Regions from separate parts of the Luteimonas sp. A478 genome, predicted to be linked through region 1. Evidence: riboswitches for the same ligand, from Rfam matches in the RefSeq annotation. Region 1 holds a riboswitch; the other holds the start of a gene.
What was found. A riboswitch is a leader RNA that binds a small molecule or an ion and turns the genes downstream of it on or off. The one in region 1 is predicted to bind cobalamin.
Positions count from the first base shown of each region.

Region 2: another riboswitch for cobalamin. It lies ahead of btuB (TonB-dependent vitamin B12 receptor); the one in region 1 lies ahead of ACW7G3_RS04220 (ribonucleoside-diphosphate reductase subunit alpha).

Region 1 covers NZ_JBSVRF010000002.1:115,055-121,640, forward strand. Annotated here, with positions in the region: gene ACW7G3_RS04210 (alpha/beta hydrolase) at 1-449, shown strand, start outside; gene zapE (cell division protein ZapE) at 463-1,623, shown strand; cobalamin riboswitch at 1,664-1,897, shown strand; gene ACW7G3_RS04220 (ribonucleoside-diphosphate reductase subunit alpha) at 2,133-4,616, shown strand; gene ACW7G3_RS04225 (ribonucleotide-diphosphate reductase subunit beta) at 4,781-5,842, shown strand; gene ACW7G3_RS04230 (flavodoxin) at 5,852-6,364, shown strand; gene ACW7G3_RS04235 (thioredoxin family protein) at 6,336-6,586, shown strand, end outside.
Region 2 covers NZ_JBSVRF010000005.1:240,384-246,969, forward strand. Annotated here, with positions in the region: gene napA (periplasmic nitrate reductase subunit alpha) at 1-363, shown strand, start outside; gene ACW7G3_RS11625 (nitrate reductase cytochrome c-type subunit) at 405-935, shown strand; gene ACW7G3_RS11630 (cytochrome c3 family protein) at 932-1,549, shown strand; gene bioD (dethiobiotin synthase) at 1,748-2,446, opposite strand; gene ACW7G3_RS11640 (GAF domain-containing protein) at 2,505-2,990, shown strand; gene ACW7G3_RS11645 (TfoX/Sxy family protein) at 2,987-3,325, shown strand; cobalamin riboswitch at 3,456-3,712, shown strand; gene btuB (TonB-dependent vitamin B12 receptor) at 3,874-5,751, shown strand; gene ACW7G3_RS11655 (phosphoglycolate phosphatase) at 5,988-6,586, opposite strand, start outside.

The DNA of each region.
Region 1 (6,586 bases):
GCTTCAACTTCCGCGGCACGGGTGACTCTGAAGGCACGTTCGACGAAGGCCGCGGCGAGGTCGATGACCTGCGCGCCGTGGCGGCCTGGGTGCGCGAGCAGCGTCCGGGCCAGCGTCTGTGGCTGGCCGGCTTCAGCTTCGGCGCCTACGTGAGCCTGGCCGCCACGGCGCAGATCGAGCCCGGGATGCTGATTTCCATCGCCCCGCCCGCAGGCCGCTGGGATTTCGACTCCATCCAGCTGCCCACCTGTCCCTGGCTGGTGATCCAGGGCGAAGAAGACGAGATCGTCGATCCGCAGGCGGTGTACGACTGGCTGGACAAGATCGACGCCACCTCCGAGCTGGTGCGCATTCCCGACAGCGGGCATTTCTTCCATCGCAAGCTGATGGACCTGCGCGGTGCGGTCAAAAACGGAGTGCGCCAGCACCTTCCGGCCGCCGAAGCGTGACCCCCGGGCGGCGATGACCCCAACGCAGGCCTACGACGCCGGCGTTGCCGAAGGCAGCTGGCAGGATGATCCCGCCCAGCGCGCGGTGCTGGTGGAGCTGGACCGCATCCACGCTGCCGTGTCGCGGCCCGCACCGCGGCGCGGCCTGCTGGACCGGCTGCGCGGCGCCGGTACGGACGAGCCCATCGAAGGCCTGTACCTGTGGGGCGGCGTGGGCCGCGGCAAGACATTTCTGGTCGACCTGCTGCATGCCGCCCTGCCGCTGCCTGATCTCAAGGGCGCCGAGCTGGCGCGTGCCGGCACCTCCGAGCGCGCACGCGGGGCCCGCGCCGCCGCGCCCGGCAAGTACCGCACCCACTTCCACCGTTTCATGCGGCAGGTGCACGAACAGCTGCAGGCGCACGGCGGCGAACGCGACCGCTTGGCCCTGATCGTGCAGGGCTGGCGCCGCGCGGGCCTGCGTGTGCTGGTGCTGGACGAGTTTTTCGTCGGCGACATCGGCGACGCCATGATCCTGGCGCGCCTGCTGGAGCGGATGTTCGCCGAAGGCATCGTGCTGGTGACCACCTCCAACGTGGCCCCGCCCGACCTGTACCGCGACGGCCTGCAGCGCGCGCGCTTCATGCCGGCGATCGACCTGATCCAGGCCCACTGCCGTGCGCTGCATATCGAAAGCGAGACCGACTACCGCCTGCGGGCGCTGACCCGATCGCCGGTCTACCGCACTCCGCTGGATGAAGGCGCCGAAGCCTGGCTGCAGGCACGCTGGCGCGAGCTGGGCGGCAGCCAGGCCCACCGCGATGGCGGCATCGAGCTGGAAGGGCGCCGGATCGCGGTACGTGCGCGCTGCCCGGGCATGGCGTGGTTTGATTTTGACGTCCTGTGCGAAGGTCCGCGCGGATCCAGCGACTACATCGGGATCGGGCGCGAATTCCACACCTTGCTGCTGGGCGGCATCCCGGTACTGGACGGACTGCGCGACGACGCCGCGCGCCGCTTCGTCAACCTGGTCGACGAACTCTACGACCGCCACGTCAACCTGGTCTGCACCGCCGCCGCCGAGCCGCCCGCGCTGTATGCCGGCGAACGCCTGGCCGGCGCGTTCGAGCGCACCGCCTCGCGGCTGATCGAAATGCGCAGCGCCGAGTATCTGGCCAGTCCGCACCGGCCCTGAGCACCACCCCCACATTTTGCGTTGACAAATTCCCGGACCACGATATGTTGTGTCCGTCGGTTCCGGCGGGCGCTACCCGCCGGATGAAAAGGGAAGCCGGTGAAGCCGTTCCACTCAGGATCGGCCATTCCGGCGCTGCCCCGCAGCGGTAACTGGGAACGACCCCGCCATACAGCACTGGAACCACCTGGGTTCCGGGAAGCGGCGGGCAAGGTGGAGGCCACAGGCCTCCGTGCCCATGAGTCCGAAGACCTGCCGACAGCCGCGCGCAAGCACGTCGCGCGGTGCCGGCTGCGGAATCTCCGGGGGGAGATGGCTGGCGAAGCATGCGCGCGGCCTCCGCTTTCCGGGAGGCTGTCGCTGCCCCTGCGACGCCGCTTTCCCATCCTGTGACGAATCCGCCCGCCCGAGGGGGCGAGGCCGCGCCGACGCCTGCGTCGGCGCGCGCCCGTGCCCTTCACCGCCTGTCGGGGACAGGTGGATGTGCGCAACCGATCCGGGAGACATCCATGAGCAGCAACGACAGCGCCACCCTCACCACCACTGCAGGGACTCCCGCGGCGGACAACACCGCGGCTGCACCCCCCGCCCCCGCTACCTCCGGCCCCGCGGATCCGATTCCCTGCCCCCGCAGCGCCAGCCCGGTCCCGGCCAGCGGTCCCGACCCGGTCGGTGCCGGCACGGCTACCTGGATCACCAAGGAAGCCGGGAACCGCCGCATGCCCTACGATCGCACCCGTCTGGAACGCGCCATCGACCGGATCCACGCCGAGTTCCAGCAGCTCGACATCGCCCCCTACAAGGCCGCAGTGTTCGGCTTCGTCGAACGCAAGCAGGCGGTCAACGCCGACGACCTGGTCGACCACCTGATCCGCGAGGCGGAAGCCCGCGTGGACGTGACCGCGCCGGAGTGGGAGATGTTCGCCGCGCGCATCTACCTGCACCGGCTGTACAAGCGCGCCAGCCGCAACCGCTTCTACGACGTGGGCGAGAAGTACGGCTCCTACGTGGGCCTGCAGGAGAGCCTGGCCGACCGCAACATCTATTCCAACGACATCCTGCGCGCCTACTCCAAGGAGGAACTGGAGGAGGCCGGGCGCATGATCGAACCCGATCGCGACCGGCTGTTCACCTACAACGGCCTGTACCTGCTGGCCACCCGCTACCTGGCCACCGACACCAGCCGGGCGGTGTATGAGCTGCCGCAGGAGCGCTGGCTGACCATTGCCCTGTACCTGATGCAGGACGAGGGCGGCAGCGCCCCGGGCAGGCGCGAGCGGCGCATGCAGCTGGTGGGCGAGGCCTACTGGGCGCTGTCGAACCTGTACATGACCGTGGCCACGCCCACGCTGCAGAACGCCGGCAAGGTGGGCGGCCAGCTGTCGAGCTGCTTCATCGACACGGTCGAGGACTCGCTGCAGGGCATCTACGACTCCAATACCGACATCGCCCGCGTGTCCAAGGGCGGCGGCGGCGTGGGCGCCTACATGGGCTACGTGCGCGCGTCGGGCTCGGCGATCCGCGGCGTGCCCAACTCCTCCGGCGGCGTGGTGCCGTGGATCAAGCAGCTCAACAACACCGCCGTCTCGGTGGACCAGCTGGGCCAGCGCAAGGGCGCCGTCGCCGTGTACCTGGACGTCTGGCACCGCGACATCGAGGCCTTCCTGGACCTGCGCCTGAACAACGGCGACCAGCGCCTGCGCGCGCACGACGTGTTCACCTCGGTGTGCATCCCGGACATCTTCATGGAGGCGGTCGAGCGCCGCGGCGACTGGTACCTGTTCGACCCGCACGAGGTGCAGCGGATCAAGGGCTGGTACCTGCAGGACTTCTTCGACGAAAAGAAGGGCGAGGGCAGCTTCCGCACGAAGTACGAAGAGGTGGTGGCCGACGAGCGCATCAGCCGGCGCACGGTGAAGGCGATCGACATCTTCAAGCGGATCATGGTGAGCCAGCTGGAAACCGGAAACCCCTTCATGTTCTACCGGGACGAGGTCAACCGGAAGAATCCGAACAAGCATGCCGGCATGGTGTATTCGTCCAACCTGTGCACGGAGATCCTGCAGAACATGAGCCCCACCCGGCTCATGCAGGAGATCATCTCCGGCAACCAGATCGTGACCACCCGCCAGGCCGGCGACTTCGTGGTCTGCAACCTGTCATCGATCAACCTGGGCCGCGCGATCGTGCCGCAGGACGCGCAGGGCGACCTGATCACCGACGTCCTCGAACGGCTGATCCCGGTCCAGGTGCGCATGCTCGACAACGTGATCGACCTCAATCAGCTGCCGGTCCTCCAGGCCACCATCACCAACCACAAGTACCGGGCAATTGGCCTTGGCACCTTCGGCTGGCACCACCTGCTGGCCCTCAAGGGCATCCACTGGGACACGCCTGAAGCCGAGGAATTCAGCGACACGCTGTACGAGCGCATCAACCAGCTCACCATCCAGGCCAGCATGGAACTGGCCAGGGAGAAGGGCGCCTATCCGGCGTTCGCCGGCAGCGACTGGCACACCGGCGCCTACTTCCGCGACCGCGGCTACAACGATCCCCAGTGGCTGGACCTGTCGGCCCAGGTAGCGGTCAATGGCCTGCGCAACGGCTGGCTGATGGCGGTGGCACCGAACATGAGCACCGCCCAGATCGCCGGCTCGACCGCATCGATCGATCCCGTCTACTCCGCGTTCTATTACGAGGAAAAGAAGGACTACCGCCGCCCGGTCGCCGCACCGGGACTGTCTCTGGAGACCTGGCCGTATTACGAGAAGGGCGGCTATCGCTTGGACCAGTTCGCCAGCGTGCGCCAGAACGCCCGTCGCCAGCGCCATATCGACCAGTCGATCAGCTTCAACTTCTACGTGCCCAGCACCATCCGCGCCAGCACCCTGCTGGAGCTGCACATGAGCGCATGGCGCGAGGGGCTGAAAACCACCTACTACGTGCGCTCCAACGACATCGACATCAGCGAGTGCGAGTGGTGCAGTAGCTGAAAACGCATTCGCGCTTTCAGCTTCCACGGTTCGCGTTGCGAACCGTGGACCCTGCATTACCAGCTCCCAGGCCCCCGCGCCTTCGGCGCGCCCCCCTGACTCAGGGGGGCTTTCCTCCAGAAGGTTTGCGCCGCTGCGCGCCACCCGAATAAGAGAACGCAGACATGTCCGCTACCGCTCCCTCCACCGCCACCCCGCTCGAGCGCATCCGCATCCTCGAGCCGCGCCATCCCAACCGCTCCACCGGCATCATCAACGGCCGCACCAGCGGCATCCTCAACTGGAACGACATTCCCTATCCGTCGTTCTACCGCGCCTACAAGGAGCTCTCGACCAACTTCTGGATCCCGGACGAGGTCGACATGAAAAGCGATGCCAAGGAATACGGCGACCTGTCCGCGCGCGAGAAAAACGCCTACGACTCGATCATCGGGCTTCTGGCCACGCTCGATTCGCCGCAGACGCGCTTCATCTACAACGTCGCCGAGTACATCACCGATCCGGCCGCGCACGCCAACGCGGCGATCATCGGCCAGCAGGAGGTGATCCACAACGAGAGCTACAGCTACGTGCTGTCCTCGATCACCGACCTGGAAAACCAGAAGCGGATCTTCGAGATCGCCCGCACCCACCCCACCATCATCAAGCGCAACGCGCCGATCATGGGCTCGTATGACGACTTCATGCACGAGAAGACCGCCGAGACCCTGCTGCGCTCGCTGATCCAGTCCTCGATCCTGGAAGGGATCAACTTCTATTCCGGCTTTGCCTATTTCTACAACCTGGTGCGCCAGAACCGGATGGCCGGCACCGGCAAGATCATCAGCTTCATCAACCGCGACGAGCTGGCCCACACCAAGTTCATCAGCGAGGTGATCCGCGCCATCGTTGGCGAGAACCCCGAACTGCAGACCGACGAGCTGACCGACTACGTCCACGGCGCCTTCCGCCACGCGGTGGATCTGGAAATGCAGTGGACCGGCGAAGTGCTGGACGGCATCGACGGCATCAACGTGGACGAAATGATCCGCTACGTGCAGTACCGCGCCAACAAGATGGCCGGGATGCTCGGCATCGAAAACCTCTATCCGGATTCGACCGACAACGTCATGCCATGGATCCGGGCCTACGCGGACAACTTCACCGAGACCAAGACCGACTTCTTCGAGATGCGCAACGCGTCGTACAAGAAGACCAACGTCGACAACGGCTTCGACGACCTGTAGCCCCATCCGATGCGCATCCTGATTGCCTACACATCCCTGAGTGGCAACACCCGCGACGTCGCCCGCATGGTGCAGGCGCGCTGCCAGGCACGCGGACACGCGGTCACCTGGATCGAGACCGACATCCAGGGCCTGGCCGCGGCCGGCGATGATCCGCGCCACGACCTCTACCTGCTCGGCGCCTGGAGCGACAACGCCGGCCGCACGCCACCGGAGATGAAGCGCTTCATCGGCGAGCTGGTGGAAGCGGTCGGCAAGCCCCGGCGGCTGGCGGTGTTCGGCACCGGCGAGACCCAGTGGGGCGAGGAGTACTACTGCGGCGCGGTGCGGCGCATGGCCACGTTCTTCGACACCGGCTACCCGCGCCTGGAGATCGAGCAGATGCCGCACGGCAACCGCGACACGCTGAAGATCGAGCGCTGGACCGACCACGTCCTGGCCATTGCCGGCGACCCCGGCGCCACCCACACCACCATCGACAAAACCATGCCCCATGCAGACCCTGCACGCCTCATCCGCTGACGACTACCGCACCGCCCTCGCCGCCCACCCGCGGCTGCTGGTCGACTACTACAAGGACAACTGCCCCGGCTGCAGGATGCTGGAGATGTCGCTGCACAAGTTCGCCGCCGCGGATGCCGAAGGCGTGGCGCTGCTGAAGGTGAAGCTGGAAACCGTCGGCGAGGACTTTTTCCACGGCCTGGGCCTGCGCCAGACCCCAACCCTGTCGCTGTTCCGCGACGG
Region 2 (6,586 bases), on a different contig from region 1:
GACGACGAGTTCGACATGTGGCTGATCACCGGCCGGGTGCTGGAGCACTGGCACTCGGGCTCGATGACCATGCGCGTGCCGGAGCTGTACCGCAGCTTCCCTTCGGCCGTGGTGTTCATGCATCCCGACGATGCGCGCAGCCGCGGGCTCAAGCGCGGTGACGAGGTGGTGGTGAGTTCGCGCCGTGGTGAAATGCGCACGCGGGTGGAAACCCGCGGCCGCAACCGGATGCCGCGTGGCTCGGTGTTCGTGCCGTGGTTCGACGCGGCCCAGCTGATCAACAAGGTCACCCTGGATGCGACCTGCCCGATTTCCAAGCAGACCGATTTCAAGAAGTGTGCCGTGCGGGTGACTGCGGCCTGACGGGCCGCATCCATCGTGCGCTGAACCAACCGGAGACCACCATGCGTACCGCCACCGCCGCTTTGCTCCTCCTGCTGCTGGCCCTGTCGGGTTGCGACCGTTCCTCCTCCCGCGCGGAGGTCGAGGTGCAGCCGCCGTCACCGCCCATCAGCGCGCGCGGCGATGCGCGCAACGATATCGACGCGCTGCGCCGCCACGTGCCGGTCGACGTCGAGGTCACACCGCTGCCGATGGCCGCGGTGGAGAACTCCGACATGCGCCGTGGCCGCGCGTATCCGATGCAGCCCCCGACCATTCCGCATTCGGTCGATGGCTATCAGGTGGACCTGAACTCCAACCGCTGCATGGTCTGCCACGCGCGCGCCAATGCCACCCGCTTCCAGGCGCCCGAGGTCAGCGTGACCCACTACATGGACCGCGATGACCAGTTCCTGGCCACGATCTCGCCCCGCCGCTACTTCTGCATGCAGTGCCACGTGGTGCAGACCGACGCCGCGCCCCTGGTGGCCAACAACTTCCTCGATATCGACAGCCTGCTGATGCAGGAACAGGTGCAGGAGCGGAATCAATGAGCTGGTGGCGCAGAGCCGGTGACCGGGTGCGGCCGTTGTGGCGCACGCTGCGCTCGCCCAGCGTCCATTTCAGCCTGGGCTTCCTGACCCTGGGCGGGTTCATTGCCGGGATCATCTTCTGGGGCGGCTTCAACACCGCGATGGAGGTGACCAACACCGAGCAGTTCTGCGTGAGCTGCCACGAGATGAAAGACAACGTCTTTGAAGAGCTCAAGACCACGATCCACTACAGCAACCGTTCGGGCGTACGGGCCACCTGCCCCGACTGCCACGTGCCGCACGAGTGGACCGACAAGATCGCCCGCAAGATGCAGGCCTCCAAGGAGGTCTGGGGCAAGATCTTCGGCACCATCGACACCGAACTGAAGTTCCGCGAAGGGCGGCGACGCCTGGCCGAGCACGAATGGGCCCGGCTGAAAGCCAACGATTCGCTGGAATGCCGCAACTGTCATGAGTACGACTCCATGGACCTCACCCGCCAGGCCAGCCGCGCGGCGTGGATCCACCAGCAATACCTCGGTCCCGGCCAGGCCACCTGCATCGACTGCCACAAGGGCATCGCCCACCAGCTGCCGGACATGAGCGGCGTGCCGCAGGGCGGCGTGGTTTACTGACGCCCGGCAGGCACTTCAGCATTGTCACGACCGCGACCCGGCCCCGGATAGCGACCAGGCACCAGCTCCGTTGTAGGAGCGCGTCATACGCGCGAAACCGCGTGACTTGTGGTCGGGGACGGGGCTTCGGTCCCGACGTCGTTGCCGCAATCCACGGCAAAGCCGTGATTCACGCGGCTTCGCGCGCGTGGCGCGCTCCTACGGGTGGGGCGGGCTGATGTTGCGGCTGGCCTCCAGGGGCTCGGGCATGGCCATGTGCGGTATCACGCCCAGGCATGGCACCGGCAGGGCTTCGCGCAGCAGCTCCACGTATTCCTGCTGCCGGTGGGGCACCGGATCCACGCCGCTGCCGATCCAGCCGACCAGTCGCAGGCCGTCGGCCTCGATCGCCCGCGCGGTCAAACGGGCATGGCTGAGGCAGCCCAGGCGCAAGCCGACTACCAGCACCACGTCGGCGCCCAGCGCCCGGGCCAGCGCGGCCTGGTCCAAGCCGTCGGCCAGGGGCGCCATCCAGCCGCCGACGCCCTCCACCACTACGGTGTCGGCCATCGCAGCCAACCGTGCGCATGCCGCCTGCAGCGGTTCGATCCGCACTTCGATCCCCGCCTCGCGCGCGGCCAGCTGCGGAGCGGTCGGCACCGGCAGGGCGTACGGATTCACGTCTTCATAAGCGGGCCGCGGATCGCTGGCGGCCTGGAGCAGCAAGGCATCTTCGTTGCGCCATCCCTGCTGCGTGTGCTCGCAGCCGCTGGCCACGGGCTTCATGCCCACGGCGCGGCGCCCGTGCGCACGCAGGGCGTGCAGCAGCGCGGCCGACGCCAGGCTCTTGCCCACCCCGGTATCGGTGCCCGTTACGTAGAGGCGGGTAGCACTCACGACCGCCCTCCGACTACCCATTCGTTCGCGATCCTGGCCATCATCCGGCGGCTTTTCCTGCTGTTGCTACACTGCGGCCATGTTCTCATCCACACCCCTCCAAGGCGACAAGGCCAGTCAGTACGAACAGCTCCAGGCGCAGGCACTGTCCCTGCTGACCGGCGAGCGCGACCGCATTGCCAACGCGGCCAACCTGTCGTCGCTGGTCTTCAACGCCCTGCCCGACCTGAACTGGGTAGGCTTTTATTTCTTTGATGGCACCGAGCTGGTGGTCGGCCCCTTCCAGGGCCAGCCGGCCTGCGTGCGCATCCCGCTGGACCGCGGCGTGTGCGGTGCTGCAGCGAGTACGCGCACCACCCAGCGGGTCGACGACGTGGACGCTTTCCCCGGCCACATCGCCTGTGACGCCGCCTCCCGCTCGGAAGTGGTGGTGCCGCTGGTCGACGGCGGCGACAGGCTGATTGGCGTGTTCGATATCGACAGCCCCGTGCCAGCCCGGTTCGACCAGGTTGACCAAGCCGGTCTGGAGCAGATCGCCCGCATCTTCATCGAGTCGCTGCAATGAGCGAAGAGAAGATGCGCAACATCGGCCCGAAGTCCGCCGCCTGGCTCCGCCAGGTGGGCCTGCACACGCGCGCCGACCTGGAAGCCGCCGGTCCGGTGGAGGCCTACATGCGGGTGCGTCGCGCGGGCTTCCGGCCCAGCCTCAACCTGCTCTATTCGCTGGAAGGCGCACTGCGCGATTGCCACTGGCAGGAAGTGCCGGACGAGCGCCGCAAGGAGATGGTGACAGCCGCCGAAGCGGCCATCGCCGACCTGCCGCTGCCGCGGGGCCAGGAAGAAGCCGGCCCGGTGACCACCACCATCATGCAGCCCGATCCCACGGACGACTCCCTGTAGGAGCGCGCCACGCGCGCGAAGCCGCGTGACGCTGATCTGTGCGGGCGGCGACGGCAACGGCACGCTGACCGACGCCCTGCGCCACGATTGAATTCACGCGCCTTCGCGCGCATGGCGCGCTCCTACGGGCTACAATCGCTGCGCTTCAGGTGACCTGTCGGCGTCCGCCTCCAGGTTGAAACGGGAAGCCGGTGACGCCCGCGAAGGGCCATTCCGGCGCTGCCCCCGCAACGGTAAGCGAGTCCAAGGCGTCGCACACCGCCACTGTGCCCCCTGTTGATGCCACAGGGATGCATGGGAAGGCGCGACGGCCCGGATCGGAGCCGGCCACCCAGCCACTCCGCTCCACTCGCCAGCCCGGAGACCGGCCTGGAGCATGGGGTATCCATCCCCCCCACCCTGGTTGCGATGCGGAGGGCATTGCGGCAGAGATGCCGGAATCCGTGCCGCACCGTTCCCGCGCCCCTGCCCTGTCCCTCTGCCTTGCAACTGCCCATCACCGGCGTCATGGCGCGTGCCACGGCGTCCACCTTTCCGGCGGAGAGACCATGCAGCAACACATCCTTCCCCTGTCCCTTGCCCTCGCAGCCGTGCTGGCATCACCGGCGGCGATGGCCCAACAAGACCCTGTCCATTCTGATCCCACCCAGCTCGACGAAGTGGTGGTGACCGCCACCCGCACCCCGGTCGCGCTGATCGACAGCATCGCCCCGGTGCAGGTGCTCGACCGCGAGGAGATCGAACGCAGCCAGGCACGCAGCCTGCCCGAACTGCTGCGCGGACGCGCCGGCATCGACCTGGTCAACCAGGGCGGCGCGGGCAAGCTGACCACCATGTCGATCCGCGGCACTGAATCCGACCACGTGCTGGTGCTGGTGGATGGCGTGCGCATGGGCACGGCCAGCGCCGGCCTGGTGATGTTCCACGACCTGCCGGTGGACCAGATCGACCGCATCGAGATCGTGCGCGGGCCGCGTTCGAGCCTGTACGGCTCCGAGGCGCTCGGCGGGGTGATCCAGATCTTCACCCGCCGTGACAGCGGCGCGGTCACGCCGCGCTTTCGCGCCGGCATCGGCAGCAACAGCCTGCGTGAGGCCAGCGCGGGGATCGGCGGCGGCAACGAACGCGGCTGGTTCGGCATTGATGCCGCCTACCAGCGCACCGACGGCATCAATTCATGCCGCGGCTCGGCAGAGCTGTCCACCGGCTGCTTTGCCGACGAGCCCGACCGCGACGGCTACCGCAACCGCTCCATCAGCGCGCGCGGCGGCGTAAACCTGGGCGAGGCGCTGTCACTTGAAGCCAATCTGCTGCGCGCCGAGGCCGAGAACGAATACGACGGCACCATTTTCGGCGGCAACGAGTCGGACAACCTGCAGCAAGCCATGGGCGCCACGCTGACCTGGACGCCTTCCGACCAGCTGCAGCTGACGGTGCAGGCGGGCCGCTCGCGGGACGATTCCGACAACTACTTCCGCGACGGTGACGCGCCGCGCGAGTTCGTCAGCGCGTTCGATACGCGCCGCGACAGCGCATCGTTGCAGGCCGACTTCATCGCGGCCGCCGGACAGACCCTGACCGCAGGCATCGACTGGCTGGAAGACCACCTGGACAGCACCACGCCCTATGACGAGGGCAGCCGTGACAACCTCGGCGTGTTTGCCGGCTATGAGGCCCGGTTCGGTGCGCAGCGCCTGCAGGCCAGCCTGCGGCATGACGACAACGAGCAGTTCGGCGGCCACACCACCGGCAGCGCCGGCTGGGGCATGACCCTGGAGAGCGGCTTGCGGGTGAGCGCGGGCTATGCCACCGGCTTCCGCGCGCCCAGTTTCAACGAGCTCTACTTCCCCGGCTCCAGCAATCCCGACCTCGGGCCGGAGAAGTCCCGGGGCGTCAACCTGGGGCTGGCGCAGAACCTTGGCGGCTGGCACTGGGCGCTCGATGCCTACCAGACCCGGATTGATGACATGGTCGGCTACGACGCCGGCTGGAACCTGATCCAGGCGGACGAGGCGCGGATCCGCGGCGGCGAGCTTACCCTGGGCACCCGCGTGGCCGACTGGGATCTCGCAGTGCAACTGAGCCATGTCGATCCGCGCAACCGCAGCGGCGGCGCCCTGCACGATAACGTGCTCACCCGCCGCGCCCGCAACACCGGCCGGCTGGACCTGGACCGGGCCTTCGGCGCGCTGCGCTTCGGCGTGACCGTCAACGCGGCCGGCAGCCGCTACGACGACGCGGCCAACACCGTGCGCCTGGGCGGCTACTCCACCACCGACCTGCGGTTCGAGTACGCGATCAACCCGGCCTGGACCCTGCAGGCCCGCGCCACCAACGTGTTCGACCGCGACTACGAAACCATCGCCTGGTACAACCAGCCTGGCCGCGAATACGGCCTGTCGCTGCGCTACAGCCCGGCACGCTGAGTCTCACCGGGGCCGGCCGGATCTGATCCGACCGGCCCCGGTAGGAGCGCGCCATGCGCGCGAAGCCGCGTGACATTGATCCGCGCAACACACGTCCGGACGTACGGATTCAGGGGCTACGGCCTGGTAAAGATCATCTCGGCCGATCGCCCGGCCCCCGCCATGATTCACGCGGCTTCGCGCGCATGGCGCGCTCCTACCGAGGGCACCCACCCAACCGGCGGCATCCCCGGAGGTCAGGAAGCCTGCGGAAGGGTCAGAAGATCCTCGAACCGGTCGATCACCGCCAGCGCGCCCGCACCGTGCAGGTCGAAGCCGCGCGGATAGCCGTAGCTGACCAGCACCACCGGCATCCCGGCCGCGCGCGCGGCGTTGAAGTCGGTTGGTGAGTCGCCAACCATCAGGCAGCGTTCCGGCTCGATCCCGAACTGCTCCGCCAGGTGCAGCAGCGGCTGCGGATGGGGTTTGCGCTCGGGCAAAGTCCCTGCACCAACCACGCCGGAAAATGCACCGTCAATCTGCAGTTCCTTGAGCAAAGGCGCGACGAAGGGTTCCGGCTTGTTGGTGCACACCGCCATGATCACGCCTTTTGCGGCAAGTGCATCGAGCGTTTCGCGCACTCCGGGATACAGCTGCGGGCTGAGCAACAGGGTGTCGCCGTAGTGCTTCATGAAGCGCGGGAGCAGTTCTTCGGTTGTGCGCGGACTGCCCACATGCTCCAGCGCGGTCTCCAGCAGCATGCCGCTGCCGTCGCCGATCCAGCTGCGTACCAGCGATTCGTCCACCTCGGCCAGGCCCTCTTCGGCCAGCATGCGGTTGACCGCAGCGGCGATGT